4 regions of the Bradyrhizobium sp. USDA 4541 genome follow, and region 2 is predicted to be linked to each of the others. Evidence: predicted binding sites of a transcription regulator. Region 2 holds the regulator's gene; each other region holds the start of a gene.
What was found. Region 2 encodes HrcA, which represses chaperone genes, less so after heat shock. Its sites were predicted from a motif close to GTTAGCACTCNCNNNNNGNGAGTGCTAAC; they were not measured.

Region 1 (7,476 bases), 3.7 Mb from region 2:
GAAGTTCTACGGTGTAACGATGCGCATTTTGCTATTGCGTCCGGCGGCGCATTTGCATCTAACTTTAAGGACGCCGCCGCGGAGAATTCCGCCTTGCGGTCAAGCGTTTGGAATATGTTTTTGATCCCGTGTTCGAGTGAGTATGCTGTGCGACCCTTGACGTTCCCGCAGGTGAGCATTTCCGGTGGAACTTGTAATCGCCTTCTCGCGACATTGTCGCCGGCGGATCTGGACCTCCTGAGACCCGAACTTGAGACCGTTGCGCTCGAACAGGATGCAGTCCTGGCGCGCGCCGGTGACGAGATCGACCACGTCTTCTTTCCTCACAGCGGCGCGATCCTGTTGATGATCGACATGGCGGATGGGCAGACGGTCGCAACCGGCGTGGTCGGATGCGACGGGGCCGTGGGCAGTCTTTCGGTTCTCGGAGCCTCGCCGTCAGGCATTACCGCCGTCGTTCGTGCGGCTGGTACCGCCTCGCGGGTTCCGGCGGCGCGCTTTCACGCCGCTTTCGGGCGCAGTCCGGGGATTCGGCAGGCAATCCAGAAGCACGTCAGATCGATGCTGATCCAGTTTCAGCTCGGCTCCGCTTGCAATGCGCTCCACCCGGTCGAGGCGCGGATGGCGCGCTGGCTGCTTCAGCTTCGCGACCGCGTCGACAGCGACGTCCTCCCGCTGACCCAGCAAGCGCTGTCGCAAATCCTCGGCGTGCGACGAACGACGGTGACCTTGCTGATGGGCAATCTGCGCAAGCGCGGTGCGATCAGGTCAGATCAACGAGGCCAGATCGAGATCGACCGGGCGCGGCTATTGGCGGCGGCGTGCGAATGCCATCGCGTCATGCGTATCGAGGCCGAGGAGATCTTCTCGGGCGACAGGGTTCGAACGCGAGGAATGGCGCCGGCTAACGATCCGGGTATCCCGGAAATCGAGGCTGACGACGCCGTGTGAGCGCGTTCCCTGCTGCGATCAGCTTCCCGGCCGCCGATCAAGCTCCCGCGTCGGGGAGGATACCCTTTCGAGCTCCGCAATCTCACGCAGCACCTTTGCGGTCTCGCGCAACTCATTGCGCTTCGGACCGGGCTTCAGCCGTCGTGCTTCATCGAGAAAGTCCTTGGCCTGCAGCAGCCAGGCAGATGTTTCGGTCGAGATCTGTACCTGCGCCATGGTGTCCCTCCATCGCGGTCGTCAAAAGTGGTGGCCATTTCAGGCCGGTGAACCGCCGCCGCGGCGCCGCCGCACGCGGATGCTCGGCTCATCGACCCAGGCGTCCCGCGCAAACCAGGCGTGATCCGCGCGGCAAAATGGACAGGGCGTGCGCGAGAAGAACACGGTACTGCGTCGAAAGCTCTCGCGATCGGTCTTGATTCCGGTGGAAATCGCGTGCCCGGTTTGCGGACATCTGACCATCACCATGCCCATGAGCGCCTCCCTCCCATATTGCCTTTTGCTTTTTGCCTGTTGCCTTGCAGAATAGTCCGGCCGGTTGGATTGGCCTGACCGGTGCGCGGGGTAGTTGGGGGGCATCGCGCACCTGCGGCGGTTGACGGAGCATCGGGCAGTGGGGGCTGCATGCTCTCGTCACTGGGCTTCTTCCAACCGGCCAGGTCCCTCCTTGAACGAATCCTCGATGTGACTTCAACGCCGCTTCTTCAGGCGGCTCGGCTGAAAACCTTGTCGCTTTCGCTCACTGCACTGCCTCCCTCGCAAGTGAAAGCATTCTCCGCAACGCTTGCCCGCGTCACGGGAGCTGACGCTCCGTGCTCAATTCAGATTGTTGGAGTGAACTTCGATCTTGTCCCGAAGCTACTGTGGGGGACGAAGATGACGCTGTCGGTTCGGTTTGCGACTCTCGCACGAAATTTTTTTTGAAATTGTCAACTCAGACCAACGTATGTTTACGGAGAGTGTTGTGCATAACCTGCATGCCGTGAGCAATGTGAGGCGCTTGCATCAGCGCGAGGTTGTGGAAGTATTCGCATTGGCCGCGCTGCGGTAAGTCGCCCGGCGAGCCTGCCCCAAACAAAAACCCCGGCATCGCTGCCGGGGTTTTGCGTGTGTGCCGAGCATGACCGGCAGCTTGGAGGTGGAAGTCCTCTATCCAGCCTGATGACGGTGAAGGATTAGCGAAGCGCAAGGGCGTCATCGCGAGGTGGGGTCTGAAGGAAGCGTGGAGCAAAGCCGCGGCCCGATGGACAAAAACCGGATAAACGAGGCCTACCCGGCCGGACGAGCGAGCACGTGATCGCGAAGTCCACGGTCATCGGGGCCGGGGTGGTAAATCCGGCGGGCGTGCGGCGAAGGCGGTCGATCTTACCTCGGGAGATCTGCGCTGCGTCTCGGCAACGAGACTGAGGTCGTCGTAAGGCGATCTGACCGCAGTGCAGAAGTCAGCAGAGGGCATAGTAGGCGGAACGAGTTTCGCCGAAGGCCTGAACGCTGGAAGTGACGAGTAGATGCAGCGATATCGCATCGGCCATGCGACTGAATTCCGGGCAACTGGCCTCGGAACGGCGGGAAGGGGTGAAACCCTGACTGACGCTGATCAGAGGAGTCGAAGCTGGCGCGACGATTGCTGACACCCAAACTACGGCGGCAACAGAACAACTCTTGCCGCTTAATCCAGCGAACCGCCGTATACGGACCCGTATGTACGGTGGTGTGGGAGGGGAGGGGCTGCGAGGCTCCCCCCTATCCCGATTTCGTTGTCGTTGAGCGAGATCCCGGCTCTGCGGTGCACCGCTTCGCGCTGCACCGCGTCCGGGACGACTTCGTCGCTTAGAAGTCCATGCCGCCCATGCCGCCGCCCGGAGGCATCGCGGGGCCGCCGGCGTTCTTCTTCGGCAGCTCGGCAACCATCGCTTCCGTGGTGATCAGGAGCGCGGCAACCGAGGCAGCGTTCTGGATCGCGGTGCGCACGACCTTGGTCGGGTCGATGATGCCCTTCTTGACGAGGTCGGCATAGTCGCCGGTCTGGGAGTCGAAGCCGTAATTGTAGGTCTTGTTCTCCAGGATCTTGCCGACGATGACCGAACCGTCTTCACCGGCGTTGATCGCGATCTGGCGAGCGGGAGCCGACAGCGCCTTGCGCACGATCTCGACGCCGGTCTTCTGGTCGTCGTTCTTGGTGCGCAGGCCCTTGAGCTGCTCGGAGGCACGGAGCAGGGCGACGCCGCCGCCCGGGACGATGCCTTCCTCGACAGCCGCACGGGTCGCATGCATCGCGTCATCAACGCGATCCTTGCGCTCCTTCACCTCGACCTCGGTCGCGCCGCCGACGCGGATCACCGCGACGCCGCCCGCGAGCTTGGCGAGACGCTCCTGCAGCTTCTCACGGTCGTAGTCCGAGGTGGTCTCCTCGATCTGCGCCTTGATCTGGGCAACGCGGGCGTCGATGTCGGCCTTCTTGCCGGCACCGTTGACGATCGTGGTGTTCTCCTTGTCGATCATCACCTTCTTGGCGCGACCGAGCATCTGCAGCGTGACGTTCTCGAGCTTGATGCCGAGGTCTTCCGAGATGGCCTGGCCGCCGGTCAGGATCGCGATGTCCTGCAGCATGGCCTTGCGGCGATCGCCGAAGCCCGGAGCCTTGACGGCCGCGACCTTCAGGCCGCCACGCAGGCGGTTGACGACGAGAGTGGCGAGAGCTTCGCCTTCGACGTCCTCGGCGACGATGACCAGCGGCTTGCCGGTCTGCACCACGGCCTCGAGCAGCGGCAGCAGCTCGTTCAGCGAGGAGAGCTTCTTCTCGTTGATCAGGATGTAGGCGTCGTCCATCTCAACGCGCATCTTGTCGGCGTTGGTGACGAAGTAGGGCGAGATGTAGCCGCGGTCGAACTGCATGCCCTCGACGACGTCGAGCTCGGTCTCGAGCGACTTGGCTTCCTCGACCGTGATCACGCCCTCGTTGCCGACCTTCTTCATGGCGTCGGCGAGGAACTTGCCGATCTCGGCATCGCCATTGGCCGAAATGGTGCCGACCTGGGCGATCTCCTCGTTCGAGGTGACCTTCTTCGAGTTCTTCTGGAGGTCCGCAACGACGGCTTCGACCGCGAGGTCGATACCGCGCTTCAGGTCCATCGGGTTCATGCCGGCGGCGACCGACTTGGCGCCTTCCTTCACGATCGCCTGGGCGAGCACGGTTGCCGTGGTGGTGCCGTCGCCGGCCGCGTCAGCGGACTTGGAGGCGACTTCGCGCACCATCTGGGCGCCCATGTTCTCGAACTTGTCGTCGAGCTCGATCTCCTTGGCGACGGTGACGCCGTCCTTGGTGATGCGGGGAGCGCCGAACGACTTCTCGAGCACCACGTTGCGGCCCTTCGGACCGAGGGTGACCTTCACCGCGTTGGCGAGAACGTCGACGCCGCGCAGCATCTTGTCGCGCGCCTCGACGGAGAATTTGACTTCTTTAGCTGCCATCTGAGTTTTTCCTTGAGAGATTTAACCTGGGAGGGAGGGAGGCGCTTAGGCCGCCTTCTTCTTGGAAGCGGGGACGTCGAGCACGCCCATGATGTCGCTTTCCTTCATGATCAGCAGGTCTTCGCCGTCGATCTTGACCTCGGTGCCCGACCACTTGCCGAACAGGACGCGGTCGCCGACCTTGACGTCGATCGGGATCAGCTTGCCAGCTTCATCGCGGCCGCCCGGGCCAACGGCGATGACTTCGCCCTGGGAGGGCTTTTCCTTGGCACTGTCCGGAATGATGATGCCGCCAGCGGTCTTCTCTTCGGCGTCGATACGCTTGACCACGACGCGGTCGTGAAGCGGACGGAATTTCATGCAGTCCTCCTAAACATTTGTAGATGCTCTAGATTTTTGGAGAGTTAGCAGTCCAGTCCAGCGAGTGCCAGACTGGTTGGGCAGGAGATAGGCCAAGCCTTGGCGGCGGGCAAGTGCCTCTAGCAGAAAAATTGGCACTCGTGAGTACCGCCTGCCAAGAGGATGCCGAGATCATTTCGGCATCCTTAATGCCGCCCAAGAGGGGTTGCCGGGGCTATTAGCAGATGCGGTAAGCTGCTGCCAACGCAAGAAATTTCAACAACCTATTAAACATTTAGGCTTGAGATGGGTTAGTCGCGTGCGTCACATTTCTCTCATGTGAGCGCATCCATTGCCGGTGGTCCGGCGGGGGAGGTCGGCCACCACGTGAATGCGCTCCGTCACAGGAGGTTGGCATGGTCTCGCGAGTTGGTGGGGTTGTTTCCGACGATTTCCGGAAGCAGTTGCTGGGGTACGGGCTGACGACGGCGCAAATCCTCTATCGGATGCCGGATCACCCCTCGTTGCTGCAGACCTATGTCTGGCAGAACTACGACCTGTTTCCGAAATTTCCGGCGCTGCAGGATTTCCTCGCGTTCTGGCAGGCGAAGCTCGAAGGCCCGCTGTTTTCGGTGACGGTGGCGCATTCCAAGCTGGTTAAGCCGGCCGAGCTGCGTGCCGTCGACGGCGTGTTCCGGCTGCATTGATCAGCAAACGTAGCAGGGCGCGGCTCTGCGCCTTTGCTCGCCTCGCGGCGCGCGACTTGTGTTAGCCTCTCTCCGTCACAAAAAGACGGGAGGCGAAACAATGGCCAAGAAGACGGCATCAAGATCGGCAGCCAAGACCGCGGTGAAGAAGAAATGGTCGGGGCTTGGCGCAGGCGCCAAGAAGACGTCCGCGAAATCGTCCGCGCGCAAGACCATCAAGTCGAAAGGCCGCGTCCCGGCGGCCAAGAAGAGCGCGCCGAAAGCCGCAGCCAAGGCGTGGCCGAAGCAGCGCGTCGCGATCAGCCATCACCGCGAAGAGGACTTCAAGGCCGACGGGCTGCGCGCCTACGCCAAGTACCGCGACCTCGGCATATCAGCCGCGTCGCATGGCCTCGCGCAGGCACATGTCATCCGGCTGCAGGGACCGTGCAATCCCGATGAAGTGTCGAAGCTGCACTTCCACGATGTCGACTTCCAGATGGTCTATGTGCTCAAGGGCTGGGTGAAGACCTACATGGAAGGCGAGGGCGAGACGCTGATGCAGCAAGGCAGTGCCTGGACCCAGCCGCCGCGCATCCGGCACATGATCCTGGACTATTCCGACGACGTCGAACTGCTGGAAGTGATCCTGCCGGCCGAGTTCAAGACGGTGGAGCTGAAGGCGTAGTGCTCACGCACTCGTCGTGGCCGGGCTTGACCCGGCCATCCAGCTTGCTTCGCAAGATTCTCCTTGGTCGATGGATGCCCGGGTCAAGCCCGGGCATGACGATTTTCTAGCTAGGGCTGTGTACCCATAAAACCGTCGGCGTGACTCTACGTCCGCTTTGCCCCGATAGCGACCAAGTTCGTGCGGCAACGCAAGATGTCGCGATGGGCCAACTGCCGACGTTCCAAAGTGAATGAGACCACCAACAGTTATTCTGTCGGCGCTATTGGAGGAGCGGCGTCAAGTAGCCCGAAACAGACTATCCCCGCAATCAGACTGCAAGACGATCCAAAGGAATCGAAACCCTTAACCTGAGCCCGCTCGGTAACCAATCATATTCCACCTTGCCGCCCAGTTGAGCGGCAATGCTGCGCTCCGCAAGCACACTCCCAAAACCCTTTGCCGAAGGCGCAGCAACAATCACTGGGCCGCCTGTCTCTTCCCATTCAAGATGCAAGTCCCCGCCTTGCGTGTCCCATGCGATGTTTATTGAACCGGTTGGTTCCGACAACGCCCCATACTTGGCCGCATTCGTAGTGGTTTCATGCAGCGCGAGTGCGAGGCTTGTAACGGCCATAGCACCCACGGGGACAGCTGGTCCTCTTACCATGATGCGTTCGCTGGACGCGTCATCTTCATACGGCCGCAAGACCGTTCGCACCACGTCTCCCACCGTCGTTCGCTCGCTATGCGCCTCCGTACCCATGATTCCAGGACGGATTAGGTCCTTGGCCTGCATTAGAGCGTCGAGACGGCCTCGTAACGATTGAGCCATCTCTTGCGGAGTTCTGGCTGACCGAGCGCTCAGACTTATGATGCCATGGAAAACGGCAAACATGTTCTTCACGCGATGGTTTGCCTCCCGAGCGAGCAACCGTTGGCGTTCTTGCGCAATTACACGTTCGGTAGTCTCACTAACGATGCAGAGTACACCGCCAGTTTCGCCAGCCTCGTTCTGAACTGGAGAATACGAGATGTCGAAATAAACTGTCTCTGGGTAGCCGTGCCGCTCAATGTAGAAGGGGCGGTCCTTCGCGAAGACTGTTTCGCCGGTGTCGAGGACGCGCCTGAGAAGCGGTCCTAAATCGTCCCACAGCTCGGCCCAATTATCGCGTGCTGGTCGCCCAAGTGCCTTTGGATGCTTCTGACCTATCGTAGGAGCATAGGCGTCGTTGTAGAGAGCGACAAATTCGGCTCCCCAAAACAGCACGATTTGTGCTTTGGCCGGCAGCATAAGGCTCACCGCGCTCCTGAGGTGCGTTGGCCACCCAACGATTGGTCCCAAGCTGGTGCTGGACCAGTCGA
Region 2 (7,476 bases):
GCGAACCGCCAACCGCCTGGGCGCGCCGCCGGGCGCTGACCGACCGCCGGCTGGTTCACGCCGGCGATGGGCTGGCGGACTGGTAACAAACCTTCAAGCCAACGCCGCGTTGCCCCGTGCAGGATGGCGCCGTCAGCCAAGGAGGTGAGCGACCATGACGCACGACATCGAACCGCCCCGCATCTACCCGACCCTGCGCTGCAAGGACGCCGAGGCGATGACCAATTGGCTCACGACGGTGCTTGGGTTCACCGAACACGTCGTCTACCGCGATGGCGGCGTGATCCATCACGCCGAGCTCGCCTATGGTTCCTCGATGCTGATGCTGGGCCAGAGCCGCGACGACGCATATGGCAGGCTGGTCGGCGACCTCGACCACCGCCGCACCGACTCGATCTATATCGCCGTCGACGATCCCGACGCGCTGCACGCGAAGGTCAAGGCTGCCGGAGCGAAGATCGAGATGGAACTGCGAAACACGGATTATGGCAGCCGCGACTTCGCCTGCCGCGATCCGGAAGGAAATCTCTGGAGCTTCGGCACCTATTGGCCGAAGGCACACGAGAAGCCGCGACCGTGAGCCCGCGCAATCCGCGAGCTCACAGACGGGTGTCCGGGATCGGACGGATCAGGCGGTGATGTCAGCGGTCGGGGCGGCCTTGGCGCCGCCCTTGGAGACGCCGACCAGCGCCGGACGCAGGATGCGCTCGCCGATCATGTAACCGGCCTGCACGACCTGCACCACGGTGCCCGACGGCACCGACGGATCGGGCACCTCGAACATCGCCTGCTGGAAGTTCGGATCGAACTTCTCGCCGATCGGGTCGAACTTCTTGACGCCGTTCTTCTCCAGCGCGTTGAGCAGCGAACGTTCGGTCAGCTCAACGCCTTCGATCAGCGCCTTCAGGCCGGGATCGGCGGCTTCCTTGGTCTCGGCCGGCACCGCATCGAGCGCGCGCTGCAGGTTGTCGGCGATATCGAGCACGTCGCGGGCAAAGCCGGTGATGCCGTAGGTCTTGGCGTCGGCGACCTCGCGGCGGGTGCGCTGGCGGAGATTCTCCATCTCGGCCAGGGTGCGCAGCGTCCGGTCGCGCGCCTCGGCGAGTTCCTTGTTCAGCGCCTCCGCCGATGCGGCCTCGGGCTCGTCAGGCATGATGTAGGGTTTCGAGACCACGGGCTCACCCGTCGGCGCCGAATTCTCGGTGTTGTCATTGGCCCGGTTCGGATCGGTCATGGCTTGCCTTCTCGAAAACTCGCGTCGATTCAAATCTTGGGGATTGCTTGCCGGGATATCGTGCTTTGGGCGGCGAAAATCAAGCGCAACATACCGGTCTCGGGAACTGGGATCTCCGGCTTGGGTGAAGAAAACCCGTCAAATGAAAGCGAAATCGCCCTCCGGTCAGCCGCCGAGCATCTTGCTGACGATGCGCGCGGCATAATCGACGGTCGGGATCACCCGCGCATAGTTCAGCCGTGTCGGTCCGATCACGCCGAGGACGCCCACGATCCGCCCCTGGGCGTCGCCGTAGGGCGCGATGATGGTTGAGGAACCCGACAGCGAGAACAGCTTGTTCTCCGAGCCGATGAAGATCCGCACGCCCTCGCCGCGTTCGGCGCGGCCGAGCAGATCGATCACCCCGCGCTTGGTTTCGAGATCGTCGAACAGCGACTTGATGCGCTCGAGATCGTCGAGCGCATGCAGGTCCTCCAGCAGATTGGCGTGACCGCGCACGATCAGCTGGCGGTCCTCATTCTCGCCGCCGGACCAGCTCGCGATGCCCGCCGCGACCACTTTTTGCGTGAGCTGATCGAGCTCGGCGCGGTTTTGCGTCAATGCCGTCTCGAGCTCGAGCCGCGCTTCGGCCAGCGTCCGGCCGCGGATCCGCGCATTGAGGAAATTGGTCGCCTCGGTCAGGGCTGAGGATGGAACACCCGGCGGCAGTGCCAGCACGCGGTTTTCGACCTGGCCATCTTCGCCGACCAGCACGACCAGCGCCTTTTCCGGCTCCAGCCGGACGAACTCGATGTGCTTCAGCCGCGCATTCGACTTTTGCGTCAGCACCACCGCCGCGGCGCGGGTCAGCCCCGACAACCGCGTCAAGGCTTCGCCAAGCGCGGCCTCGACGGATTGCGCGCGGCCGACGGCCGCAAGCTGGGTCTGGATCGACTGACGCTCGGCCTCGGTGAGGTCGCCGACCTGCATCAGCGCATCGACGAAGAAGCGCAGCCCGAGTTCGGTCGGCAACCGGCCGGCGGAGGTGTGCGGCGCATAGATCAGGCCGAGCTGCTCGAGATCCGACATCACGTTGCGGACCGAGGCCGGCGACAGCGGTAATGCGATCAGGCGCGAAATGTTGCGCGAACCGACCGGCTCGCCGGTTGCGAGATAGCTTTCGACGATTTGACGAAAAATATCGCGCGAACGCTCGTTGAGCTGGGCGAGCCCGGCATGCGGCGCGATCAGGCCAATCGGATCGTGGTGAGTCACACTCCAGTCCCTCACAATTACTGCATAATTTGTCGATCCGGGAGGCCGATGACAAGCATGCATTCGGCCCCGTCGTACCGGACCCTACCGGGGCCGAAAACCCTCGCCAAAACCCTTGCCGCTGCCCCTTCCCGCTCCTACAAGCACCGCCAGCCAATTTTCTCGGATTTCTGGAGGATTTCATGCGGCCAAGCCGCCGTGCACCCGATGAACTGCGTCCCGTGTCGCTGGAACGCGGCGTCGTCAAATATGCCGAGGGTTCCTGCATGGTGAAGTTCGGCGACACCCATGTGCTGGTGACCGCCACGCTGGAAGAGCGGCTGCCGCCGTGGCTGAAGGGCCAGGGCCGCGGCTGGGTCACCGCCGAATACGGCATGCTGCCGCGTGCCACCCTGGAACGCACCCGCCGCGAGGCTTCGGCCGGCAAGCAGGGCGGCCGGACGGTCGAGATTCAGCGGCTGATCGGCCGCTCGCTGCGCGCGGCCGTCGATCTCGAGGCGCTCGGCGAACGCCAGATCACGGTCGATTGCGACGTCATCCAGGCCGACGGCGGCACCCGCACCGCCTCGATCACCGGTGCCTGGGTGGCGCTGGCCGACTGCATCAACTGGATGAAGACCCGCAACATGCTGAAGACCAACGTGTTGCGCGACAATGTGGCGGCGATCTCCTGTGGCATCTACCAGGGCACGCCGGTGCTCGATCTCGACTATGCCGAGGATTCCGAGGCCGACACCGACGCCAATTTCGTTATGACCGGGGACGGCCGGATCATCGAGGTGCAGGGCACCGCCGAGAAGACGCCGTTCTCGGAAGGTGAATTCCTGGCGCTGATGGCGCTGGCGCGCAAAGGTGTCGCGCGTCTGGTCGACTTGCAAAAGATCGCGGTGGCGTAGTCAGATTGGTCATGCACCGCCGAATCACCGGAAGGCTCGTCATCGCCACCCATAATCCCGGCAAGCTTGCCGAGATGCGGGAACTGCTGGCGCCGCACGGCGTCGAGGTGGTGTCGGCCGGCGAGCTCGACCTCGCCGAGCCCGAGGAGACCGGCGACAATTTTCGCGCCAACGCGGCGATCAAGGCGATCGCGGCAGCGAAGGCGACCGGACTGCCCGCCTTCGCCGACGATTCCGGCCTCGTGGTCGATGCGCTCGACGGAGCGCCCGGGATCTACTCGGCGCGCTGGGCCGGCGAGGGCAAGGACTTCATGGCGGCGATGACGCGGATCGAGCGGCTGCTGCAGGAACGCGGCGCCACCGCACCGGACCGGCGCAAGGCGCACTTCGTGTCGGCGTTGTGCGTGGCCTGGCCCGACGATCATCTCGAGCAGGTCGAGGCCCGCGTCGATGGAACCCTGGTCTGGCCGCCGCGTGGCTCCGCCGGCTTTGGCTACGATCCGGCCTTCCTGCCCGACGGCTACACGCGGACCTTCGGCGAGATGACCAGCATCGAGAAGCACGGCCTGCCGCCGCTCGGGCTCGGCCTGTCGCATCGCGCCCGCGCCTTCGTGAAGCTCGCGGAGATCTGCCTTGAGCCACGCTGACCGAGAAGCCTTCGGCGTCTACGTGCACTGGCCGTTCTGCCTGTCGAAATGCCCGTATTGTGATTTCAACAGCCATGTGCGGCATGCGCCGGTCGACGAGGAGCGTTTCGTGCGCGCGTTCGCCCGCGAGATCGAGACGACGGCCGCGCGCGTGCCGGGGCGGCAGGTGTCCTCGATCTTCCTCGGCGGCGGCACGCCATCGTTGATGCAGCCGAAGACCGTCGGTGCCGTGCTCGATGCGATCGGCAAGCACTGGACGGTGGCGCGCGATGTCGAGGTCACGCTCGAGGCCAATCCGACCAGCGTCGAGGCGACGCGCTTTCGCGGCTATCGCGCAGCCGGCGTCAACCGCGTCTCGCTCGGCGTGCAGGCGCTCGATGACGTCTCGCTGAAGGCGCTTGGCCGCCTGCACACCGCGCGCGAGGCGCTCGACGCGGTCGCGATCGCGCGCTCTGCGTTCGACCGTTACTCGTTCGATCTGATCTATGCCCGCCCCGACCAGACGCCGCGGATGTGGGCCGATGAACTGAAGCAGGCGATTTCGGAAGCGGCCGAGCATCTGTCGCTCTACCAGCTCACGATCGAGGAAGGCACGCCGTTCTTCGGGCTGCATGCCGCCGGCAAATTGCAGACGCCGGACGAAGCGACCGCGCGCGCGCTCTACGACGTGACGCAGGAGGTCTGCGCCCGCGAGGGATTGCCGGCCTATGAGATCTCCAATCACGCCCGCGCCGGCGCGGAGTGCAAGCACAACCTCGTCTACTGGCGCGGTGAGGAATATGCCGGCATCGGCCCGGGCGCACATGGCCGGCTCGACATCGATGGCGTCAGGCACGCGACCGCAACCGAGCGGCGCCCCGAGGCGTGGCTGTTGAACGTCGAGGAGCGCGGTCACGGCGTCGTCAGCGATGACAGCCTCAACAGCGAAGAACGCGCCGACGAGTTTCTGCTGATGGGATTGCGGCTCGCCGAGGGCATCGATCCCAAGCGCTATGCGAAGCTCTCCGGCCGCCAGCTCGACCCGCACCGGATCGCGATGCTGCGCGAGGAAGGCGCGATCGCCGTCGACGCCGACGGACGACTGCGGGTGACGACGTCGGGATTCCCGGTGCTCGACGCGGTCGTTGCGGATCTCGCCGCCTAGAACCTATCCCGTTCCGATTGAATCGGAACGAGGCTCTAGATTCTTGTTTTGACGCGTTTTCTTCACGCGAACCGGTATCCACGTCGCTCGAAACCGCTCTAGGTGCACGCTGCCAAAATATCGAAAACAACCCCATGCAAAGGAGCTGGCGGGTGCCGGCGCTCGACAAGGCAGCTTGACCGCCCGACGAAAATCAAGCGCCAAAGCTCTTCGGCGAGCCTGCCACCGGCGTGCTGCCGCCTGAGGCCACCTTCATGACCGCAAGGCCACGCTCATTGGTGCCGTCGGAGCGGAAGCGGAACAGACCGTCGATACCGGCAAAGCCGGACGGATTGGTCAATGTCTCCGGCGCAAAGCGCTGCGCCCCTTGCGTGCGCGCGAGCGCCGCCATCAGCGCCACGGCATCATAGGCAAGCGTCGCGGTGCGCACGGGCTCGCCGCCATATTTGCCGCGGTAGCGGCCGGCGAAGCTGCGGAAGCCGGACGGATCGGGCGCGGCGTAGAGGCCACCCTGCAAGACGGGGCTCGCGAACACCCGCGGATTGTCCCACAGCCCGGTGCCGAGCAGCTGGATGTTGCGCAGATTGGCGCCAGCTGCGGTCAAGGCATCGGCGGTCGCGACCACCGAATCACCATCGTCGGCGATCAGCAGCGCATCGGCCTGGCCGAGCGCCTGCGCCACGGTTCGCGCCGGCGTCGCGCGATCGGCGCCATATTTCTCGAATGCGACGACGCGGCCGTTCTTGCGGCCGACCGCCTGCTTGAACGCGGCCTCGACCACGTTGCCATAGGCGTTGTCCGGCACCATCGCGGCGAACGAGCGCTTTCCGATCCCCGCCGAGTAGTCGACGATGCGGTTGATGTCGGACTCCGGCAGGAAGCTCAGCAGATAGACGCCGCGCCCGGCCACGCTCGAATCGGTGGAGAACGCGATCACCGAGGTTCCGCGCGGCCGCGTCAGTTGCGCGACGGCCGGCACCGAGCCTGCGAACAGCGGTCCCAGGATGATCTCGGCGCCTTCGGACAGTGCCTGCTGGGCACCCTGCGATGCGCCCTGCGGGCTGCCGCCATCGTCCTTGATCAGGAGCTGGATGTTCGGGTTCTGAAATTCCGCCAGCGCCATTTCGGCCGCGTTCCGCATCGACTGGGCGGCAAGCCCGGCATTGCCGGACGCCGACAGCGGCAGGATCAGGCCGATCTTGACCTGCCCGGTGCCGACCGCCTGCGGGTGCTGCTGCGGGCCGGCAGGACCGCCTTCCTGGTTGCCGCCGAACGGGCTGGAAAACTGGCTCAAGCTTTGCTGCACGCCGGAACAGGCCGTCAGCAGCGGCGCGCCCACGATGAGGCCGAGCGCGGTCCGCCGGGTGGTGCCCGACGGCGGGGACTTGCGGTGATGCGGGCCTTCCATCGTCTCTCTTCTCTTGGCCGACCGTGATCAGCCAGGACTCCATCCAGCTCTGATGAGGCGGGTGGATTCAGGCATATTCTCGGCGAATAGTTAACTAAAACAAAAGGATTATGGCCCCGCGGCGCCCTTGCCGCGGCCTCCATTCCTCCGTCAGCCAGCGTTCCGTCACCGCCGTTTGCGGATGTGGCGCAAGCGCCGCCATCCCTCTAGATTGGCATTATGCGCGCAAAAGCCAGTTCCCTCCACAGTTCGGATGCCACGACAGGCGCTGCGGCCAGAACATTTTCGATCGGCGGCCAGCAATTGGCCGCGCCAAGGGCAGCACCCGGGCTCCATCTGGTCGCGACCCCGATCGGAAATCTCGCCGACATCACCCTGCGCGCGCTGGAAACGCTGGCCGGTGTCGACGTCATCGCCTGCGAGGACACGAGGATTACCCGGCGGCTGACCGAGCGTTATGCGATCGCCGCGGAGCTTGCGCTCTACCACGAGCACAACGCGGCCCAGGCCCGTCCAAAAATCCTGGAGCGGCTGGCGCAGGGCGCCGCGATCGCGCTGGTTTCCGACGCCGGCACGCCACTGATCTCCGATCCCGGCTTCAAGCTGGTGCGCGACGTCTGCGCCGCCGGGCATGCCGTCATCGCGGTGCCGGGGCCATCATCGGTGCTGACGGCGCTGTCGGTCGCGGCATTGCCGACCGACCGGTTTTTCTTCGAGGGATTTTTGCCCGCCAAGGAGCACGCGCGCCGCGCCCGGCTCAACGAGCTGGCGAGGGTCGATTCGACGCTCGTGATGTTCGAATCGGGCAATCGCGTACAGGACACGCTGCGCGATCTCGCCACGATCATGGCCGGCCGCGATGCCGCGATCTGCCGCGAGCTGACCAAGCTGCA
Region 3 (7,476 bases), 7.8 Mb from region 2:
CTTGCGGTTCAGCTTGATGGTGACCGGCTGCTTGTCGGCGACGCTCTGGGCGGTGCCGGAAAGCGTCTGGCCGCTGACGGTCAGGTTGGCGACGAAGCGGTCCTTGCGGTCGGAGCTCTTGTCGGCGGGATAGCAGACGTCGAGCACGGCCGCGGTCACGGTCTTGCCCTGGCGGGTTTCCTTCAGCACGACGTCGGCATTGCCGTCCATCAGGCCGTCGATCGAGGTGAAATAGCGCGTCTCGGGGCCATTGGCGGGAGCCGCCTTCGATTGCAGCTTCATCTGGGCGAGGGCAGGCGCCGAGGTGACGGCAAGACCGAGCAGCAGGAGCGGGAGCGCGCGCATACGATAAGTCCTCGAAGGGCAGAATCGGTTCCGTCGTAACTAGCAAACCTCCATGTCATTGGCCAAAAAAGAAGGCCGCCTAACGGCGGCCGCGCGCCGCGATCGCGGTCATGTGCGTTCGTCAGGTTCCTCGCCGCCCTCCAGTCGGCCGCGCAGCACCGTCACGACCCGGCTCACGGTTTCGAGGTCCTTCATCGACAGCCCGTCGGCGAGGCCGTTCACCCAAGGCAGCTGCAGGCGCATGGCCGCGTCGAAGCTTTGCCGCCCCTTGGCGGTCAGCACGACGAGCTGGGCGCGGCGGTGATGCGGGTTGGTTTCGAAGGCGACGAGCCCGTCCCGTTCGAGGTCGTTGACGATCCGCTGCACGTTCTGTCGGGCAGCGCCGAGGTCGCGCGCCAGCCATGCGACCGGTTGCGGGCGCTCTGTGGCGACGATGGCGCCGAGGATCTGCCAGCGCGCGCTGGTCAGCCCGAGCCCGGCCACCAGCCGGTCGCCTGATGTGAACAGCAGGCTGTTGAGCCTGAACAGGTCGGGAATCAGGGTGCTCAGGGCTTCACCCGCCGGCGTTCGTTTTGCATTCGGCATTTGTCACCATATAAACGTATTGACACCATGATGTCAATTTCTGTATGTATCCATCAGTCCGGAATGACATCATAACACCATATCGAACGGAGCCAACCATGCCGCAGATGCGCCCCCTGGACCCCGCTTTCCCGATCGACCGCCAGCTCGCGGTCGATGCCAGCAACGTCGTGCTCGTCAACCTCTTCACGCTCGATGCGGCCGACGAGGACACGTTTCTCAAGGCCTGGCAGGACGACGCCGCCATCATGAAGCGGCAGCCGGGCTTCATCTCGACCCAGCTGCACCGCGCGCTCGGCGAGAGCCCGGCCTATCTGAACTACGCGGTCTGGGAATCGACCGCCGCCTTCCGCGCCGCCTTCATGAACCCCGAGTTCAGGGCCAAGCTCTCGGCCTATCCGGCCTCGGCGGTAGCCTCGCCGCACCTGTTCCAGAAGGTGGCGGTGCCGGACATCTGCGTGGCGTAACGGACTGTCAGGCCGTCGCGTCAAGGATCGCTCAGCTGTGCACGAGGATGCCAACCCCAAGCGTGGAAGCAGCGGCCAGAAACGAGATGTCCAGAAATCGCAACGGCGCTTTTGGACGATGACCGGCAGAACCCGAAATGACGTAATAGACGCCATAACCCACGCCGAGGACGACAAACGTCAGCGTTTGCCTGAGCCAGAACGTCAAGACGACCGCAAGATCATCGAGGCTGTCCAGGGCATAGGCGCCGAGCGCAAGCAGTGCGCCGATCGCGTAGAACAGCACGAGCGTTGACGTCAGTGATTTGGCGTCGCGGGACATCAGATGATCCTTGCATCCCGATCGTAATCAAACTGCAAAAAAGAAGGCCGCCCGGAGGCGGCCTTCGATCTCGATAGGGATGGGGGAGGCTTAGAAGCCGCCCATGCCGCCCATTCCACCCATGCCGCCGCCGCCCGGCATTGCCGGCGCCGCGTCCTTTGGCAGTTCGGCGACCATGGCTTCGGTGGTCACGAGCAGACCGGCCACGGAGGAGGCGTCCTGCAAGGCGGTGCGCACCACCTTGGCGGGGTCGATGATGCCCTTGTCGACCATGTCGACATAGTCCTCGGTCTGGGCGTCGAAGCCGAAGGTCTCCGACTTGTTCTCGAGGATCTTGCCGACCACGATCGAGCCCTCGACACCGGCGTTCTCCGAGATCTGGCGGACCGGAGCTTCGAGCGCCTTGAGCACGATGTTGATGCCGGCCTGGACGTCGGCATTCGGGTTGGTGAGCCGGCCGACCGCCTTCTTGGCGCGCAGCAGCGCGACGCCGCCGCCCGGCACGATGCCTTCCTGCACCGCGGCGCGGGTCGCGTTCAGCGCGTCCTCGACACGGTCCTTCTTCTCCTTGACCTCGACCTCGGTCGCACCGCCGACCTTGATCACCGCAACGCCGCCGGCGAGCTTGGCGAGGCGCTCCTGCAGCTTCTCACGGTCGTAGTCCGAGGTGGTCTCCTCGATCTGCGCCTTGATCTGGCCAACGCGGGCGTCGATGTCCTTCTTCTTGCCGGCGCCCTTGACGATCGTGGTGTTCTCCTTGTCGATCACGATCTTGCCGGCGCGGCCGAGCATGTTGATCGTGACGCTCTCGAGCTTCATGCCGAGGTCGTCGGAGATCAGCTGACCGCCGGTCAGGATCGCGATGTCCTCCAGCATCGCCTTGCGGCGATCGCCGAAGCCCGGCGCCTTGACGGCGGCGACCTTGAGCCCGCCGCGCAGGCGGTTGACGACCAGGGTCGCCAGCGCCTCGCCCTCGACGTCCTCGGCGAGGATCAAGAGCGGACGGCCCGACTGCACCACGGCTTCCAGCACCGGCAGCATGGACTGCAGGCCGGACAGCTTCTTCTCGTGCAGCAGGATGTAGGCATCCTCGAGCTCGGCGGTCATCTTCTCGGCGTTGGTGATGAAGTAGGGGCTGAGGTAGCCGCGGTCGAACTTCATGCCCTCGACGATATCGACCTCGGTCTCGAGCGACTTGTTCTCCTCGACGGTGATCACGCCCTCGTTGCCGACCTTCTGCATCGCCTGCGCGATCATCTTGCCGATCGCGGCATCGCCATTGGCCGAGATGGTGCCGACCTGGGCGACTTCGGACGAGGAGGCGACCGGCTTGGCGCGCTTCTCGATGTCCTTGATCACGGCCGCGACCGCGGTGTCGATACCGCGCTTGAGGTCCATCGGGTTCATGCCGGCGGCGACCGACTTGGCGCCCTCGCGGACGATGGCCTGCGCCAGCACGGTCGCGGTGGTGGTGCCGTCACCGGCGGTATCGTTGGTCTTGGAAGCGACCTCGCGCAGCATCTGCGCGCCCATGTTCTCGAACTTGTCGTCGAGCTCGATCTCCTTGGCGACGGTGACGCCGTCCTTGGTGATGCGGGGAGCGCCGAAGCTCTTCTCGATGACGACGTTGCGGCCCTTCGGGCCGAGCGTCACCTTCACAGCGTTGGCGAGCACGTCGACACCGCGCAGCATGCGGTCGCGGGCCTCTCCGGCGAATTTTACGTCCTTGGCAGCCATTGGTTTGAACTCCTGTCAGTTTTGAGAGACGCGCTTGCCGTTTCCGCGCTCGTCATCGCCGGGCTTGACCCGGCGATCCATCGCCTTGGTAAGAACTCTTCGGAAGCGTGATGGATGCCCGGATCAAGTCCGGGCATGACGATGCGAGTGGTGCGGTCGCGCGGTTGAATGGCGATCAGGCCAGCACGCCCATGATGTCGGACTCCTTCATGATCAGGAGCTCCTGGTTGTCGAGCTTGACCTCGGTGCCCGACCATTTGCCGAACAGCACGCGGTCGCCGACCTTGAGGTCGATCGGGATCAGCTTGCCGGCCTCGTCGCGGCCACCCGGGCCGACGGCGACGATCTCGCCCTGGGACGGCTTCTCCTTCGCCGAGTCCGGAATGATGATGCCGCCCTTGGATTTCTCCTCGGCATCGATACGCTTGACCACGACGCGGTCGTGCAGGGGGCGGAAGGTGGATTTAGCCATGACGTTCCCTCTTGGAGGCTCGGTTTCAGGTCCGGTTCATCGGGACCGGCGTTGGATGCCGGCCCGGTCGGCGCTGGGCAGGACGCCCGACGCTCTTAGCAATCGTGGTGCGAGAGTGCTAATTGTGGGCCGGGAAATATGGCCTGGCGCAGTTTCTGTCAAGCAAACGGGTTAAGGCCTTGGTGAGGCCAATATAGGATGGTGGACCAGAAACCAAATCGTAGCGATGACGTAATTTTGTCAGACGTCATTGCTCCGTCTTAAGTTTTACGCTTGGCTGCAGGACGGGTGCGGCCGGGACATAGTCGGGGGATGCATATGATCAGGTCATTCAACGCGCGATTGGTCGCACGGTTCGCGGCTGTTTCGGCGCTGACGACACTCTTGGGGGCGTGCGGCAGCATGAGCCTGCCGTCGTTGTCGTCGAACCCTGAGCCGGCGCCAGCCGAGCCGGGGGTCGCCCCCGAAATGCCCGCGAGCATCCGCGCCGACGAGATCGTCGGCCGCTGGGGTCTCGCCTCGTTCCAGAATCCCGCCGATCGCGCCCGCACCGAGGCCGCCGCGCGCGGCCAGTGCAAGCAGCCTTACGTGATCGGCGCCGGCCAGAACGGCGGCGTCATCATGCATCTGGCCGACCAGGCCACCCCGCAGGAACTGCGGCTGAAGGGTTCCCCGAGTGGCAAGAACTATATCGGCCCGCCTGGACCGACGCCCGGCGAGCAGGACCGCGAGATCGTCTCGTTCGACGGCCGCGTCATGATCACCCGCTTCGTCGACAAGGACGCCGGGGTCCGCTACGGCAACATGGTCTATGTCCGCTGCGCGCCAAGGGCGTAACGGCGGGACTTCGAGCGATCTGCCGACATAGCGCCGCATAGTCGGCGCACCTCTCCCCCTGTGGGAGAGGTCGGATTGCATCGTCAGATGCAATCCGGGTGAGGGGTCTCCCTCCGCGAGTGACCCTTTCGAGATTTGAGTAGGCGGCGACAACCCTCATCCGGCGCGGATTGCATCCGCGCCACCTTCTCCCACAAGGGGAGAAGGGAAGGAGACCCGCAAACACGGCCTTATCGCCGCACGCCAACCCGATTGACGCCGCCATTCAAATTGCCGCCCGCATTGTGGCGGACCGCAGCGCGCGCCACCGGACGAGGCCTGAGCACAACGCCTGCCCGTGCCACGCAGCCTGCCGGATAACCGACATACGTGCAGTAAATCACGGCGTTGGCCGGTGCTGGACTGAGAGCGGCGCCTGCAAACCCCAACATCAGGCTCGCCGCTATTCCCGCAACCGTCACTGACTTGGTTGGAAAAATGTTCGTCCGACGCATGGTGATCCTCCTCATCGCACGTGAACTGAAGGTGATGGAGCCCGCTTCAGATGCGGCCCAAGGTATCGTCAGTGGCAAAAGGGGGAGGCGATGTTGACGTAGATCAACGCCGCGCGCGACCCGTCGCCGCGTGGGATTGATCTGCTTCATCGTGAAAGAGGGCGGCTCAGGGAGCCGCCCTCTTGCGCTGCCGTTGCGCCGGCTTCACTGACAGACGTACATGCGGCCGTCAGCCATCTTGGTCATCGTGCCGGGCTCGCAGCCGATACCATTGGCTGCCTTGTACTCCGTCCATCCGGCATATCCGTAATACGGACTGATCCTCTGGTAGGCTCGTGCCGGATAGTAGGGCTGGCCAAAGTAGGGATCCGTCTGGGCGGCATACGAATTGGTCCAATCGTTTGTGCCCCAGCCGGAATAGGCCGGCGCGGTAGCGGCGGCCGCAGCGACCGCTGCCGTAGCGGCGACACCCGCGCCCACCCCGTACCCGTACGCGGCGCGCCGGGTCTGACGACGCGCGACGCCGGCGACGCTCACGGGCGTCAGCGGCCGGCCCACACGCGCCTGGGCACTTTCGACCGACGCCGAAAGACCGCCCCGCTCGGACCAGGTGATGGAGAACAGTGTCGCACAAGCGATAGTCGAAAGCGCAATTGCAGTATTTCGGACAATTCTTTGCGTCATGTTCAATCTCCAGTGTTGAGTACTCCAGTGGCTCCGCCCCAATCAGTGATCCGGTAGCAAGGCGCACGCCATCAGCGCGATTGAAAGAAGCCCGGCGCTCATCGTCGCACCTTCAAAGACGACCTCGCGCTGTGCTTACCGGCGGTTGGCTGTCCTCACCACAAGCTCAAACGCTCGCTTCCACCACGCGCCGCTTGTTGCACTTGCGGCGATTGCTATTGCGATACGAACTGCTTGCCAATTTTTAATAGGAGGCTCTGCACGTTGGTCACACGCAGCGAGCCGGCCGCGAATGTATGATCCGGCGCTGGACCAAAATGCGAATCCTCGCGCTGGGCGACCGGAATGATTCCGGAAGTCCCATGCAACCGGCACCCAATGTTGGCTCCCGGCATACGCATGACAATTTCCCTCACGCAGTAATATGCACCCGCGACAACAAACCTGCCAGCGGATTTGCAACCGTCGACGCTGGCACAAGATGCATGTTGTCGAGACGGAGGATCGGACTGATTCATCCTTGTCGCGATACTGTTGATCTATGTCAAAGGTCCTGAAGTTCTTGAATGGGACGCTGGTGTCGACCACGCGCACGTCAATGCGGTCTCGTCGGCCGGTAGCCGCCTGACGCGGTGCTGAGCCATGCTTCAGCGCAGATGCGTGCCCTTGGGCAAAGAAGCCTGGCGATGTGCACAATGGCGGATGGAGCGATCCATGCCAGTGGCGCGGTATTTCCTGTATATCGGCGGAGTGCTGCTCGCGCTGCTATTCCTTCTGGATGCCACCATCCCCAATTCTCCACTGGCAAAGCAGCCTGACTCGAGTCGTCCGACCATTCGCATCCGTTCGATGGAAAAGCTGCCCGACCTTGTCGTTTACGACACCAGTCTCCCGACTATCGTTCCTGAACAGGTCGCGGAAATTCCTGCTCCAGCCGCGGCCGAAACTGTCGGGCCTTCCCCGATCGTTCGCGAGCGGGAAGCGTTTGCCCAGATGCAGAAATCCGAAATCGAGCGGCCAAAATCGTCGGGCCGCAAGGCGAGGGAAGCCAAGCCGCCTCGGAAGTATGCCCATGCCAGGAGATACGCGCCGTCACCTTATGCGCATTTTGCGGAGCGACGTCCGCGATATGGGTGGTTCGGCAACTTCATCTGGTGATCAGGTAGCATATGCCTGCGGTGAGGGGACGCATGCCTGCGAGCCTTGACGCAAGTCAAGGCCGGGCCTTTCCATCGCTATGGAGTGGAGCTGTGGTGCCTCAAAGGATTAAATGGAGGAACACAATGATCCGCTTGTTTGCTGTCTTTATCTTCGCTTTGTGTGTTGGAGCACCTGCGCAAGCCATGACACCCGCGCCGCTCCCCCAGACGGAAACAATGGCAATACCGGTGGCCGTCGGCTGCGGTCCGGGCCGGACGCGTATCAATGGTGTATGCGTAGCAAGGACGACCGTCCGTCAAACTCGCCGAGCCGTTCGCAGATGCGTGCGCTGGCAGGGAGGGGTCTGCGCCTTGTATGAATGAACGACTCTAC
Region 4 (7,476 bases), 3.2 Mb from region 2:
CGTCCCGAACCGGCCAGCCATTCCATCAAGCCGGCAGCGGCGACCATGTCGCCGGCAGCTACCGCCGGCGCTTCACGCTCGCCTCCGGCCGCTTCGCCATGATCGACGACGGACTCGGCTTCCAGCTCGTGCCCTGGACGCCCTCGCTCGAGAAACAGCTCGGCCGCCACGTCACCGGAACGATGCGCAACGACGGTGGCATCGACTGGAGCTTTGGCCGAAAGCGGGGACTTGGACTGTAGATCGCGCAGAAAGGACCAACGCCATGTCCGCGACCACCATCCTCTGGGGACAGATCCTGACCGTGCTCGCGATCGTGCTTCTGACGACCTGGGGTGCGACGGAATATGTCGCCTGGCAGCTCGGATTTCAGGGGCAGTTGGGCACCCCATGGTTCAGCGTCTTTGGCTGGCCGATCTATTATCCGCCGGCGTTTTTCTGGTGGTGGTTCTTCTACGACGCCTATGCGCCCGACATCTTCGTGCGCGGCGCGTTCATCGCGGCCTCGGGCGGATTCATCTCGATCGTTGCCGCCATCGGCATGTCGGTCTGGCGGGCGCGCGAGGCGAAGAACGTCGAGACCTACGGCTCTGCCCGCTGGGCCAAGACGGGGGAAGTGAAGGCGGCCGGGCTCCTTGGCGCCGATGGGGTGGTGCTCGGCCGCTACGAGCGTGACTATCTCCGTCATGACGGGCCGGAGCATGTGCTGTGCTTCGCCCCGACCCGTTCGGGCAAGGGCGTCGGCCTGGTCGTGCCCTCGCTCCTGACCTGGCCGGGCTCGGCGATCGTTCACGATATCAAGGGCGAGAACTGGCAGCTGACCGCGGGCTTCCGCGCAAAACATGGGCGGGTCCTATTGTTCGACCCGACCAATCCGAAGTCAGCGGCGTATAATCCGCTGCTCGAGGTTCGCCGCGGCGAATGGGAGGTCCGCGACGTCCAGAACATCGCCGACATCCTGGTCGATCCCGAGGGGAGCCTGGAGAAGCGGAACCATTGGGAGAAGACCAGTCACGCGCTGCTGGTCGGCGCCATCCTCCATGTCCTCTATGCCGAAGAGGACAAGACGCTGGCGGGCGTCGCCGTGTTCCTCTCTAATCCGAAGCGGTCGATCGAATCGACGCTTGTCGCGATGATGAAGACCGCGCATCTCGGCGAAGCCGGTCCACATCCCGTCATCGCTAGCGCAGCGCGCGAGCTGCTCAACAAGTCCGACAACGAACGGTCGGGCGTGCTGTCGACCGCCATGTCGTTCCTCGGGCTCTACCGTGATCCCATCGTCGCCGCGGTGACCCGGCGCTGCGATTGGCGCATCACCGACATCGTGGGCGACCAGCAACCGGCGACCCTCTACCTCGTCGTGCCGCCCTCCGACATCAACCGGACCAAGCCGCTGATCCGTCTGATCCTCAACCAGATCGGCCGGCGTCTCACGGAGGACCTGCAGGCCAAGGCAAAGCGCCACCGGCTGCTCCTGATGCTCGATGAGTTTCCCGCGTTGGGGCGGCTGGATTTCTTCGAGTCGGCGCTGGCGTTCATGGCAGGATATGGACTGAAGGGCTTTCTGATTGCCCAATCGCTGAACCAGATCGAGAAGGCGTACGGCCCGAACAATTCGATCCTCGACAACTGCCATGTCCGCGTCAGCTTCGCCACCAACGACGAGCGCACCGCCAGGCGTGTCTCCGATGCCTTGGGTACCGCGACCGAAATGCGCGCCATGAAGAACTATGCCGGCCACCGACTAAACCCGTGGCTTGGTCATTTGATGGTCTCCCGGCAGGAAACGGCCCGGCCGCTGCTCACCCCAGGCGAAGTCATGCAACTGCCACCGACGGACGAGATCGTCATGGTTGCGGGCGCTTCGCCGATCCGGGCGAAGAAGGCGCGCTATTACGACGACGCGCGCCTCCTGCAACGCATTCTGCCGGTGCCGGCACTCACTATTCCCAACCAGGGGCGGCCGAATGACTGGACGGGCCGGCCATTGCCGCCGAAAGCGGAAATCGGCAATGCCGGCTCGACGACCGCGACCGAAGATGACGATCCGACCGGATCCGAACGCCGCCAGCAGCCCGAGCTCAGCCGCGTGACGCTGGTCGAGAGGAGGGCGCCGATCGAGAACGAGTTCGAAGCCGATCCCGTCGATGATGCGGACGATGAGGCCGTCCGCAACAGCCGCATAACCCGGATCATGCAAGGCGTAGCGCGGCAGGTCTCGCTGGACTCCGGCGATGGCACGGAGCTGTGACCGCCATGACCGTCCGCAAGAAGAAGGTCCAGATTTCGGTCTACCTCGACCCGGCCGTTATGACGGCGCTGACGGACTATGCCGCGCGCCGAGACCAACCTCAATCGCTGATCGCTGAGGCCGCGATCGCCTCCTTTCTGTCTCCGGATGCGGCCGAACGACGGGAAGCGGTGATCGCGAAGCGCCTCGACCAGCTCGATCGCCGCATGATCCGGCTTGAGCGCGACGTCGGCATCGCGGTCGAGACGCTTGCCGTATTCGTCCGGTTCTGGTTGACCACGACCCCGGCATTGCCGGAGCCGGCCGCGCAAGCCGCGCGCGCCAAGGGAGGTGAACGCTACGATTCCTTCGTCACCGCACTTGGCCGCAGGCTCGCCAGGGGACCGAAGCTGCTGCAGGAGATTGCGGAGGATCTCGGTGGCGACGATCATTCGGGCCAGGCACACTCCTAGGTCTGTACCTGAGAATTTGTGGGTGCGCGACGATGGCGTGTCCGTTTAGTCCCGTCCGCACCGAAGTCGTGTGGCGGTGCAATAAGTCGCGAGGGCCCAGATCGGACATAGACACTGCTGGCGGCCTATTGCTTCGCCCGGCAGCGATCGTCGCCGGCATTCCCCTCCGAGAGCAAAGTTGCAGCCAAATATCACAGGCGGACGCTCTTGCGCCCAACTGTCACAGGTATAAGTGAGCTGCGATTAGCACTCGCTCATTGTGGGTGCCAATCCCGAGTTGTGCACAAGGCCAGGGAGGATCACATGAAATTCCGTCCGCTTCACGACCGCGTCGTGGTCAAGCGCATCGACGCCGAAGAGAAGACCGCTGGCGGCATCATCGTTCCCGACACGGCCAAGGAAAAGCCCTCGCAGGGCGAAGTGATCGCCGTCGGCCCCGGCGGCCGCGACGAGAGCGGCAAGCTGATCCCGATTGACCTTCAGGTCGGCGACCGCGTGCTGTTCGGCAAATGGTCGGGCACCGAAGTCAAGATCGACGGCAAGGAGCTGTTGATCATGAAGGAGAGCGACATCATGGGTGTTCTTACTGGCACCTCCGCCAGCAAGAAGGCCGCTTAAGCCGTACGCCCGCTCCCTTGAGGAGCAGGCGCTGCCGGCGTCTCGAAAGATGAGCCAAGAGCCAACTGTCTCGTTCTTCGAGACGCCCACTTCAAGAGCACGCACTTCAGGACGAGGAGCAGAGATCAACTCAGGGGAGACAGACATGTCAGCCAAAGAACTCAAATTCGGCGTCGATGCCCGCGACCGGATGCTGCGCGGCGTCGATATCCTTGCCAATGCGGTGAAGGTCACCCTCGGTCCGAAGGGCCGCAACGTGGTGCTCGAGAGGTCGTTCGGCGCTCCCCGCATCACCAAGGACGGCGTCGCTGTCGCCAAAGAGATCGAGCTCGAGGACAAGTTCGAGAACATGGGCGCCCAGATGGTGCGCGAAGTCGCCTCCAAGTCCGCTGACGCGGCCGGTGACGGCACCACCACCGCGACCGTGCTCGCGGCCGCGATCGTGAAGGAAGGCGCCAAGTCGGTCGCCGCCGGCATGAACCCGATGGATTTGAAGCGCGGTATCGACATGGCGGTGGAAGCCGTGGTCGCCGACCTTCAGAAGAACTCGAAGAAGGTCACCTCGAACGAGGAGATCGCCCAGGTCGGCACCATTTCGGCCAACGGCGATGCCGAGATCGGCAAGTTCCTCGCCGACGCCATGAAGAAGGTCGGCAACGAGGGCGTGATCACGGTCGAGGAAGCCAAGTCGCTCGAGACCGAGCTCGACGTCGTCGAGGGCATGCAGTTCGACCGCGGCTACATCTCGCCCTATTTCGTCACCAACGCCGACAAGATGCGTGCCGAGTTGGACGATGCCTATATCCTGATCAACGAGAAGAAGCTCTCCTCGCTGAACGAGCTGCTGCCGCTGCTCGAGGCCGTGGTACAGAGCGGCAAGCCGCTGGTCATCGTCGCCGAAGACGTCGAAGGCGAAGCTCTCGCCACCCTCGTCGTCAACCGCCTGCGTGGCGGCCTGAAGGTCGCGGCCGTCAAGGCTCCGGGCTTCGGCGATCGCCGCAAGGCCATGCTGCAGGACATCGCGATCCTGACCGGCGGTCAGGCCATCTCGGAAGACCTCGGCATCAAGCTCGAGAACGTCACGCTGCAGATGCTCGGTCGCGCCAAGAAGGTGATGATCGACAAGGAGAACACCACGATCGTCAACGGTGCCGGCAAGAAGGCCGACATCGACGCCCGCGTTGCCCAGATCAAGGCGCAGATCGAGGAGACCACCTCGGACTACGACCGTGAGAAGCTGCAGGAGCGTCTCGCCAAGCTCGCGGGCGGCGTCGCGGTGATCCGCGTCGGCGGCGCGACCGAGGTCGAGGTGAAGGAGCGCAAGGATCGCGTTGATGACGCGATGCATGCGACCCGTGCGGCTGTCGAGGAAGGCATCCTCCCGGGCGGCGGCGTCGCCCTGCTCCGTGCCTCCGAGCAGCTCAAGGGCCTGCGCACCAAGAACGACGACCAGAAGACCGGCGTCGAGATCGTGCGCAAGGCGCTGTCGGCTCCCGCTCGCCAGATCGCGATCAACGCCGGTGAAGACGGTTCGGTCATCGTCGGCAAGATCCTGGAGAACAAGACCTACAATTACGGCTTCGACGGCCAGACCGGCGACTATGCCGACCTCGTCAAGAAGGGCATCATCGACCCGACCAAGGTCGTGCGCACCGCGATCCAGAACGCCGCCTCCATCGCGGCACTCCTAATCACCACGGAAGCCATGGTCGCCGAGCTGCCGAAGAAGAACGCACCCGGCGGCATGCCAGGGGGTGGTGGCATGGGCGGCATGGGTGGTGTGGACTTCTAGGTCCAAAGTTCAGCGTTCAAAGAAAGAGAGGCCCAGCATCGCCGCCTGGCTTTTCTGTACTGGTTATATGTCGGACACGAATCGTGCCGGTCGCTGGGCGAACCACTTCCGGTCTGGCCCGATGACCGAACGACCTCAGAGGTGGTCCGGCCTTCGCGTTTGGGTCAGCAGCGGACGTGCCGACGCTCCCGCCTGACGAAAAAGACTAAGTCCGCGCGTGCTCGTCGACAACGACCTTCAGCACGTATGGCTTCTCGCGCCTTAGCTCCACATCGAACTCTGAGCGGCTCGTGCAATTGATATGCCGGCCATACATGTGCAGTGACATTGAAACGTTTTGCCGAACGCCAAAGCAGCTTCTTGACGCCATGCTCGCTCCCCTCGCTGATTAGCGGCGCTTGCGATCAACTACGCATCAGATTCTATGTTCACCAAGACTTCCCCTGCGATAATTTCGGGCGCGCCAAGATGAAGGTCATGCATGCTTGCTTGAACAAACTGCAGGACCTTTTCGTTCGCCGCATTGGCGCTTTCGCGGTCCTCGAATATCATCACAGCGACACCAACGCCTTGGCCCCCATCCAATACATAATAAGATTTAAATCCGGGCGAATCCTTCAGGATCTGGCCGATGCCGCTCTTCGCGCGGCGGGCAGCATCCGCAACCGAACGAACCTTGGTGTACTTTCTAACGAACATATACATCTGGCCACCTTTGCATCTCAATTCCGGTCCTGCGCATCAAAGCATATAGGGCCGCTGCTGGACTAGGGCCTGCTTCCGCGATGGTCCAATCGCGTCATTCCAGGCATGCCACTTCCAGACGAGCTCAGTTAGACAACCTCGGAGGCGGTGGGGAGTTGGTATTCGGCCATCTCTGAAGCGAACGTAATCATTCGATCGCTCGTCAGCGCCAGCTGGCAGGGAATGGCGGAATAGCGAGCCCTGGGCCGCACGTCACCGGCCTCGATGCGACCGAGCATCTCAGGACCCAGGACGGTCCAAACAGTGCAGATCACGTCCACTGTGGAATCGTTATGAGCGGTGAACCGGCTTATACTGGGAGTATCCGGACTGGACATCCATGAAATCAGTCCAACCGCGAAGGAGGATCCGATGAAAGCGCTTTTGCTGCTAACGGCGAGCGGTCCTCTGCTCATTCTCACGTCGCACGAGTCCGTACACGATCAGGAGCTTCTCGAGAAGCTCAAGCACAAGGGAATTGGCAAGTTCGTCGCATTTGAGGTTCCCGTGCCACTCGCCAGGGAGCGCTACGGCGGGCATTTCCAAGCCGTTGAGAGCGATCTTCACGAGACTGATGATTTGAGAGTGCTCGACTTCAACGGTCAGCGGGCGTTTCAGCTCTTTCGTTTCGATGAACTCGGAGTACCGATTCTTCAAGAACAGCGGTGATCCCGCCCAAACTGCGGAGCGGGTTCATGAGCAAACGCGCTAGCCGAGGTGGATGGTCTAGTGTGCTCGTTGATGATCGGCGCTACGAAGTTCGAATCGGGAGGAGGATTAGCCTGGGCGGCCGTCATATCCTTAACGGATCCCTCGGACGCTTAAACCACTCTGGAAGCGTTCAACCCAGAAAGCAGTCGAACGGCCAAGCGTTGAAAAAGGGACGGATATTGGGTCGGTAGATCCGATCGATGCAGCAGCACCACTGCTTCCTCTCAATTATTGTTCAACGAAGGCCTTCCATCTGTTCAACTGGAGGGGCCTCAGGGCGGTCAGTTCATCGTCCAGCTCGGCAATGCGTTTTGCGGCAGCGATCATTGCCGCCGCTGCACGATTGTAGTTGTCTGCAGTCATTTGAAACGGGAACACGAACTGACCGTCTTTCACTTTGTAGATGCCAAATTCCCTCAGCAGGAGCGTTACACACTTGTCATAGGTCTTGTAATATTCGGCGTATGCGGTCGACAATTCGGCCGCTACGGCAATTGTTTCGGTGTGCTGCGCATCGATCATGCTCATGAATCTGCGAATTGTGTCGTTTCCAACAAGGAGTGAGCGGGCCTCGTCTTCCAGTTTGTCGCGCTCGAATTTTGCGAGAGCGATATAGCGGGGCTCAAAGGTAGCGATACGACCCTCGGCGGCCTTCAGATCGCGAAGAATTGCGTCTAGATCACTGCGGCTGAAAGTCGGATCGATTGCTTTCGGGAGTTCCTTTTGCTCGGCGCCGGTTAGTAGCCTTCGAGCGGCAGCATTCATCTCGATCGCATCCAGGTTTGCGAGTGCGATCATTTTCAGAATCACGTTCGAGGGATGTCGCTTTAGAGCTTGATCCAGTTGTTCAGGATTGCTCACGTCGCGCATGGCAACATAGGCGTCACTTTTTGAGATAGCTTCCTGAT

Region 1: groES (co-chaperone GroES) is a predicted target of HrcA. The motif match lies at 4,823-4,851, and genes of this name have one in related genera.
Region 3: J2R80_RS43025 (co-chaperone GroES) is a predicted target of HrcA. The motif match lies at 4,023-4,051, and genes of this name have one in related genera.
Region 4: groES (co-chaperone GroES) is a predicted target of HrcA. The motif match lies at 2,946-2,974, and genes of this name have one in related genera.

What each region holds. Positions count from the first base shown of each region.
Region 1 is NZ_JALJZF010000001.1:5,032,497-5,039,972, forward strand. Features, by position in the region: gene J2R80_RS23690 (Crp/Fnr family transcriptional regulator) at 214-951, shown strand; gene J2R80_RS23695 (hypothetical protein) at 970-1,167, opposite strand; gene J2R80_RS23700 (hypothetical protein) at 1,207-1,422, opposite strand; gene groL (chaperonin GroEL) at 2,779-4,419, opposite strand; gene groES (co-chaperone GroES) at 4,465-4,779, opposite strand; gene J2R80_RS23715 (usg protein) at 5,175-5,465, shown strand; gene J2R80_RS23720 (cupin domain-containing protein) at 5,566-6,132, shown strand; gene J2R80_RS23725 (HWE histidine kinase domain-containing protein) at 6,443-7,405, opposite strand.
Region 2 is NZ_JALJZF010000001.1:1,357,414-1,364,889, forward strand. Features, by position in the region: gene J2R80_RS06390 (AraC family transcriptional regulator) at 1-86, shown strand, start outside; gene J2R80_RS06395 (VOC family protein) at 155-580, shown strand; gene grpE (nucleotide exchange factor GrpE) at 629-1,234, opposite strand; gene hrcA (heat-inducible transcriptional repressor HrcA) at 1,400-2,488, opposite strand; gene rph (ribonuclease PH) at 2,671-3,384, shown strand; gene rdgB (RdgB/HAM1 family non-canonical purine NTP pyrophosphatase) at 3,396-4,031, shown strand; gene hemW (radical SAM family heme chaperone HemW) at 4,018-5,175, shown strand; gene J2R80_RS06425 (penicillin-binding protein activator) at 5,369-6,583, opposite strand; gene rsmI (16S rRNA (cytidine(1402)-2'-O)-methyltransferase) at 6,803-7,476, shown strand, end outside.
Region 3 is NZ_JALJZF010000001.1:9,115,517-9,122,992, reverse strand. Features, by position in the region: gene J2R80_RS43050 (hypothetical protein) at 1-345, opposite strand, end outside; gene J2R80_RS43045 (MarR family winged helix-turn-helix transcriptional regulator) at 454-930, opposite strand; gene J2R80_RS43040 (antibiotic biosynthesis monooxygenase) at 1,029-1,397, shown strand; gene J2R80_RS43035 (hypothetical protein) at 1,429-1,719, opposite strand; gene groL (chaperonin GroEL) at 1,810-3,456, opposite strand; gene J2R80_RS43025 (co-chaperone GroES) at 3,632-3,928, opposite strand; gene J2R80_RS43020 (hypothetical protein) at 4,247-4,765, shown strand; gene J2R80_RS43015 (hypothetical protein) at 4,996-5,274, opposite strand; gene J2R80_RS43010 (hypothetical protein) at 5,464-5,943, opposite strand; gene J2R80_RS43005 (hypothetical protein) at 6,159-6,344, opposite strand; gene J2R80_RS43000 (hypothetical protein) at 6,658-7,101, shown strand.
Region 4 is NZ_JALJZF010000001.1:4,592,320-4,599,795, forward strand. Features, by position in the region: gene J2R80_RS21610 (VirD2 family relaxase/mobilization nuclease) at 1-242, shown strand, start outside; gene J2R80_RS21615 (conjugal transfer protein TraG) at 266-2,251, shown strand; gene J2R80_RS21620 (CopG family transcriptional regulator) at 2,257-2,703, shown strand; gene groES (co-chaperone GroES) at 3,007-3,321, shown strand; gene groL (chaperonin GroEL) at 3,467-5,113, shown strand; gene J2R80_RS21635 (hypothetical protein) at 5,522-5,818, opposite strand; gene J2R80_RS21640 (cytosolic protein) at 6,230-6,526, shown strand; gene J2R80_RS21645 (hypothetical protein) at 6,797-7,476, opposite strand, start outside.